One region of the Amycolatopsis sp. FU40 genome, then DNA from elsewhere that is predicted to be linked to it. Evidence: riboswitches for the same ligand, from Rfam matches in the RefSeq annotation. Region 1 holds a riboswitch; the other holds the start of a gene.

The links. A riboswitch is a leader RNA that binds a small molecule or an ion and turns the genes downstream of it on or off. The one in region 1 is predicted to bind cobalamin.
Region 2: linked by a shared signal. The riboswitch ahead of L3Q65_RS34260 (hypothetical protein) and the one ahead of metE (5-methyltetrahydropteroyltriglutamate--homocysteine S-methyltransferase) in region 1 are both predicted to bind cobalamin.

Annotation. Positions count from the first base shown of each region.
Region 1 covers NZ_CP091381.1:664,003-667,363, forward strand. Annotated here, with positions in the region: gene metE (5-methyltetrahydropteroyltriglutamate--homocysteine S-methyltransferase) at 1-1,703, opposite strand, end outside; cobalamin riboswitch at 1,794-2,016, opposite strand; gene L3Q65_RS04325 (hypothetical protein) at 2,387-3,361, shown strand, end outside.
Region 2 covers NZ_CP091381.1:7,286,198-7,289,558, reverse strand. Annotated here, with positions in the region: gene L3Q65_RS34270 (GNAT family N-acetyltransferase) at 1-450, opposite strand, end outside; gene L3Q65_RS34265 (Gfo/Idh/MocA family protein) at 627-1,523, opposite strand; cobalamin riboswitch at 1,571-1,700, shown strand; gene L3Q65_RS34260 (hypothetical protein) at 1,713-2,363, shown strand; gene L3Q65_RS34255 (CbiQ family ECF transporter T component) at 2,350-3,361, shown strand, end outside.

The sequences.
Region 1 (3,361 bases):
TCGCGGACGAACGACCACGCCAGGATCGTGACCGGGCCGGTCAGCATGCCCTTCACCGGGCGGTCGGTGCGGCTTTGCGCGTACTGCGCCCATTCGACGGTCATCGGTCGCGGCCGGGAGACGTCGCCGAAGAGGATTGGCGGGCGGACGCAACGGGATCCGTACGACTGGACCCAGCCGAGGGCGGTCGCCGCGAAGCCGGTGAGCTGTTCGGCGAAGTACTGGACCATGTCGTTGCGCTCGGGTTCGCCGTGCACGAGGACGTCTAAGCCCAGGTCTTCCTGCAGCCGTACGACGCGGTCGATTTCGGTGCGCATCGCGGTGCGGTAGGCGGTGTCGTCGAGTTTGCCCGCGCGATGTGCGGCTCGGGCTCGGCGTACCTCGCTGGTTTGCGGGAAGGAGCCGATCGTGGTGGTCGGCAGCGGCGGAAGGTTCAGCGCTTTCTGTTGTGCTGCAGCGCGTTCTGCATACGGCGCGCGGACGGTGTCTTCTGGTTGGAGGGCTCCGACGCGGGCTCGGACGTCGGTGTCGTTGAGTTCGGCGGCTCCGGCCCGGTCGGCGACTGCGGCTCGTGCCGGGCCGAGGTCGACGTTCTCTCCGCTGAGCGCTCGGCCGAGCAGCACGACCTCGTCCACCTTTTGCCGGGCGAAGGCCAGCCAGTTCTTGAGCCGCGGGTCGAGGTCTGTTTCCGCGCGCACGTCGTAGGGGACGTGAAGGAGCGAGCATGACGTCGAGATGCTCACGTGTGCTGCGGTGTCCCTCAGCCGGGCTGCGCGGGCCAGAGCGACGCCTGGGTCTGTGCGCCAGACATTCCGGCCGTCGACGACCCCGGCTAGGACTTCCTTGTCTCGCAGCGCTCCTTCCTCGGCGACTTTGTCCACAAAGGATTCATCGGTCACCAGATCGACGGCTATCGCTTCGATGGGGGAGCGGGCCAGGACGCCCAGTGCCCGGCCGAGGCCGCCGAAGTATCCGGCTGCCAGCAGCTTCGGGCGGTGGTTTTCCTTGGCCAGCCAGTGGTAAGCGCGGGTGAGCGCGTTGCACTCCGGCGTGGTTCGGTCGGCTGCGAAGGCCGGTTCGTCCAACTGGACCCATTCGACGCCCTGGTCGGCCAGTTTGCCCAGTAGCTCGGCATATGCGGGCAGCAGTTCGTCCAGCAGGTCCAGCGGGGTGAAGCCGGGTTCGGCCGACTTCGCCAGCAGCAGGAAGGTGACCGGGCCGACGAGCACGGGGCGGGTGGTGATGCCGAGCGCCTTTGCCTCGCGGACCTCGTCGACCGGTGTGGTGCCGGTGAGTGCGAAGCGGGAGTCCGGGCCCAGTTCCGGGACGAGGTAGTGGTAGTTGGTGTCGAACCATTTGGTCATTTCGAGCGCGGGCGCGTCCGGCACCCCGCGTGCTGCGGCGAAGTAGGTGTCCAGTGGCGACAGGCCCAGCCGGGTGAAGCGTTCCGGCAGGGCGCCGAAGAGGGCGGCGGTGTCCAACACCTGGTCGTAGAGCGAGAAAGTGCTGGACGGGATCGAGTCGAGGCCCTGGTCCCGCAGGGTCGTCCAGGTTTGCTCGCGCAGCTGCCGTCCGGTGGCTCGTAGTTCTTCCTCGGTGCTCTTTCCCGCCCAGCAGGCCTCGAGCGCTCGCTTCAGTTCGCGGGCCGGGCCGATTCGCGGGTAGCCGAGAATCGTGGTGCCGATCGTGTTCACAGCATGCATCCTCACGTGCTCGCCGGAAGAGCCCGGGCACGCGGAAACGCCGTGCTTCGGTCGGCGCCTTGTCCCGCGAGGCCCGGACTCACGCACGCCGTCGGCGTGCGTGCCATTGGCAGGTATTCGGACTCGTGGGCGTATCGCTCGTGCCTACCGGCTGTCGCTTCCCGGGCTTGGCGCCCAGTGCTTTACCGCGTTTCGCGGTGACAGCTTTCGTTCCCACATACCGCTGCGGGGCAGTCCCGGAATCGCACCGGGTTCCCTGTTGCCTCGTCGGGACGCGGCTGCGTCCTGGCGAACCAGTGGCGGGGTCAGCTTACCGGGTCCGGGGCCAGGATGCGGGTGTCCCAGGGTTCGGGAGGGATCGTCGTGCTGCTTGCCGGAGCAGGAGGGAGCGTTGCGAGACGAACGGAGGAGCTGCACCGTGCTGTCTGGCGTCAAGCATGGTGCAGCTGATGTTTTTGGTGCACCGTCCGTTAACGCCTGGCCATTGCTCACTGACGGGCCATATTTTCTGCTTATTTTTCAGTCTCTGCTCGAAATTGCTGTGCACACCAGGGAACATCCGTTGACTGGGTTGTCGCCCGGTCGGCGGTTTCTTGCGTGCAACAGCCAGGATAAGGTGTGGAGTTGCTGGTGACGCGCCAACATTCGGGAGACTCAGTTCGTGACTTCGCAAGGGAGGGGCGATGCGAATTCTTTCTCCTGCTCGATCATTTTCTGCGGTTTTAGTGCTTATTTCTTCGACGTTCGCGGCGAGCGTCAGTCAGGCAAGCGCGGTCAGTCAACCAGCGTGCACGATTTCGGATCACTGCTACGCTGTGGGATTCATCGGATCCAAGCAGCAGCCGTTGTGGATGAACGGGGTCGGTTCGGATCTGACGGTTGGTTGTCTTCATGTGGACAACCGAGATGCCGAGTTCGCCAACTGGGAGCAGTGGCTTCTCACCAACCTCAACAATCCGAAGCTGGACACCTGGGTTGAAGCGGGAATGACCGCGGGAACACTGTACAGTTCCCCGGGGCGCGAGAAAGGATTTCTGTGGTGCTGGGCCGATCAGCGGCCAGGGGTGCCGTACCGGGAGTTCTACATCAAGTCCGCGCATGAGCTCGCCAGCGAGAACGTGACCTTCCGCTGGGTTCCCGGCAGTCCCAATTGGGAGATTCGCCAGAATGGGAATCTTGTCGGAATTTCCGAAGGCAACGGGGCATTCGGCGGCCAAGCGGACAATGTACTCGAGGTAACGGTCCCGAGTGCTCGAGTGTTTGCCAACTCTTCAAAGTTTCAATACCAGGATACCGGCAACCAGTGGCATCCCGCTCAAGCGGAACTGGTCAACGATCGACCAGATCTGTTTCTTATGTACACAAACGGGCAAAACATAACGGGTGCAACGCGCAAGCCTTGCGTAGACAAGACGGAGAAGATGTCTGCCGAAAGCAACGTCACGCCGCCTACTTCCGCCGACCTGCTGGGTGTGGCGAAGAGGTTGGCTGCCGCGAATGGCGAGAGCAGCCCGGCCGATATTCGATATGTGAAAACCGACCGCAATGCTCTTAAGCATATTGACGGAACGCAGCCCAAGGCCAATGATCCGGTGTACTTGATTCAAATGACCGGTAACTTCGTGGGGTACGCCGCCAAGATCCCCAGGGGAAGCAAT
Region 2 (3,361 bases), 3.3 Mb from region 1:
GCGGTTGCGTTCGACATCGGCGTCCGACACATCGGGCGACTCGCCGAAAGCGACGTTCTGTACGGACCTCAGGCGGCGGAATTCGTCGTCGGACGACGGTTCGCGCAGCTGAATGTGTTCTGGCGCATCACAATCGACGAGGTCTTCGGTGCCGCAGGTCATCACCGGCACTCGTCGTTCCAACGTGAACTCGGCGGCGACGAGGGCTGCCTCGACGTCAGGGGCGGCGTCGGTGAAGAACTCCAGCCGGGGCAGGAGATCTCGTTGCCGGTAAGCGGAAATCAGGAGAGCGATCTCGGCGGGCGAGGGCTTCGCGCCGTCGTCGGGGATGGCGTAGTTCTCCATCGGATGAGCGCTGTCCTTGGCGAAAGTCGCCAGGAACGGGCCGATTCGCTCGGTGTCGCGGCCGATCGGTGCGGTCGCGCGGACGTATGCCTGAAGGGCGGACATCTCTGGTGGAAGCCTTTCGAGAAGAAGGAAGGGCAGCACGAAATCGGCAACCCCACGCCGGGCGCGCAGGCCGAACAGCTCAGGCCAAGCGGCCGGGGTGGGCCGTGGCGGAGCACATAGGCATTCCTTCGTCCGAAACGAACTTCCCGCTCATCCTCTCAGGCCGGGCAACCGAATTAACGGCTCAGCGCGGCGCGGGCCTGGTCCACGATCCGGGCCAGGTGCACGCCGCGGCGGACGTCGCAGGGATGCGTGGTCGTTCCGCACGACACCATCGCGGCGAAATCGTCCAGCAGCGCGGTGTACGCGTCGTTCGCCGTGCCGGTGCGGCCGAGGGTGCGGAGGCCGTGTTCGCCGAAGACCGAGTACTCGACCACCGTCGGCTGCACCGGCAGGCGCAGGCTGAGCGTCGCAGTGCTCGTGATGCCGCCTTCGTGTTCAAGCAGCAGTTGCCACAGGTCCTCGGGCCCGCGGTGCGCGGCGAGGACGTCGGTGATCGGGCCGAGGGCGGCGTCGAGCAGGTCGAACGCGTGCGGGCCGATGTCGGCGAGCGCGCCGCCCGCCGGATCCTGCCGCCAGGCTGAGGTCGCGTACTTGCCAGCGAGCAGGGCACCGGACAGCCACTGCACGCTGCCGCCGCGCCAGCCGCCAGCAGCGGTGACGCCGTCCAGCCAGTCGCGCGTCTGCTGGGCGAACCGCAGCGTCAACATCACCAGCGACGCGACGCCAGCGGACGTCACGGCGTCGGCGAGACGCTGCGCCGAGGCGAGGTCGGGGGCGATCGGCTTCTCCAGGATCAGGTGCTTGCCCGCCTCCGCGGCCCGGGTCGCCAGCTCGGCCTGCACAGTCGGCGGCACGGCGAACGCGAGTGCGTCGACCTGCTCGAACAGCTCGTCCAGGTCGCTGGTGGGGACGGCGTCGTAGGCCTGCGCGAGCGCGGTGGCGGCTTCCGGCCGTCGGCTCCACACAGCACTGAGCACGGTCCCTGGATGATCCGCGAGGCCGGGAGCGTGCACCGTGGTGGCCCACGGTCCGGTTCCAACGAGGCCGACGCGCAGCTGGTCCTGTCCCACGCCCGGAAGTGTAGGTGTGGCCGCGGTCGCTACCGGCGGGGCCTGCGGTGCGTTAACGTCGACAAGTTCTTCGCCACGAACGGGGGAAGCCGGTGAGAATCCGGCGCTGGCCCGCAACCGTGAGCGGCCCCGGAGGGACCGCGAGCCGGATCGCCCGTCGTGGTCCGATCGATGCGAGGTACATCTGACATGCGGTTCGTGCACGCGCGGCACTGGGGGCGAGTCCTCGCCGGCTGCGCTCTTCTCGTCGCTACCGGCCTCGGCGGTGCTTCTTCCGCCTCGGCCACCACGCCCGGCAAGGGCACCGACGGCTACTGCCAGGACGACAACGGCGTCACGGTGATCGTCGACTTCCAGGGGCTTGGCGGTGAAACCCTCATCCGGTGCGCGCCCGGCAAACAGGAAAACGGCGTCACCGCCCTGCAAAACGCTGGGTTCGAACTCACTGGCGCGGGCAAATACGGCCTGGCCGTGATGTGCAAGATCGAGAACAAGCCTGCCGACCAGACTTGCACCGGGATGCCGCCGGAGAAGGCGTCGTGGAGCTTCTGGACCGCCACCAACGGCGGCAAATGGGAGTCGGCGCAGGTCGGCGCGCAGAGCTGGAAGCCGCCCGCCGGGGCGTTCGAGGGCTGGTCGTTCGCGATCGGCAAGTCCTACACCGAGTATCCGCCGCCGCGCACCGAGCCGGTGCGCAAGGCCAGCGCGCCCGCCGCGGCTCCGGAGTCCACTTCGGACAGTGGATTCCCGTGGGGCCTGGTGATCGGCATCGTGGTCGTCGTGCTGCTCGTGGTGGCTGGGACGGTCGTCGCGGTGCGCCGCAGGCGTGCTGCGGAGTAGTCCGCGAGCGCTCCATCCCGGCGCGTGGTGGGTGTGGGCGCTCGCGCTCGCCGTCGCCGCGAGCCGGACCACGAATCCAGTTCTGCTCGCCTTGGTGATCGCGGTGGCCGGGTTCGTCGTGGTGCTCCGCCGCGGCGACGCGCCGTGGGCTCTGGCGTTCCGGATGTACGCCTGGATCGCCGCGGTGATCCTGGCCTCCCGCGTACTGTTCCGGATCCTGATCGGCGGCGAGGACGGCGGCCACATCCTGTTCACGCTGCCGACCATCCCGCTCCCGAGCGTCGCGGCCGGCATTCAGCTGCTCGGCCCCACTTCGGCCGAGGAACTGCTCGGCGGGCTGTATGACGGGCTCCGGCTGGCGACGATCGTGCTCTGCGTTGGTGCCGCGAATGCGCTGGCGAACCCGAAACGCCTGCTCAAAGCCGTACCCGGGGCGCTGTATGAGGTAGGGACGGCAGTTACCGTCGCGCTGTCCGTGGCTCCGCAGTTGGTCGAGAGCGTGCAGCGGGTGCGTCGCGCGCGTCGGCTGCGCTCCGGGAAGACGCGCGGCCTGCGCTTCGTGAAGGGGATTTTCGTGCCGGTGCTCGCCGACGCCATGGACCGGTCGCTGCAACTCGCGGCGGCCATGGATTCCCGCGGCTACGGACGGCGCAGCTACCTCTCGCCGCGCGTCCGGATGCTGATCGCGACCTGCGTGCTGGCCGGTTTGGTCGGCGTCGCGGTTGGGGTTTACGGCGTGCTCGACGGGTCCGCGTCGTGGCTCGGCGTGCCGATGCTCATCGCCGGTCTGGTGCTGGCCGTCGCCGGATTCGTGCTGGGCGGACGGCAGATCCGCCGCACGACCTACCGGCCCGATCCGTGGCGGCTGCCGGAGACGTTGGTCGTGCTGTGCGGCGTCGCGACCGCGGTGCTCGTGCTGCTCGCCGACCCGGTTTCGCTCACCACCCCGGCCAGCCCGCTGACCTGGCCGGAGCTGCCGCCGTTGCCGGCCGTCGCGG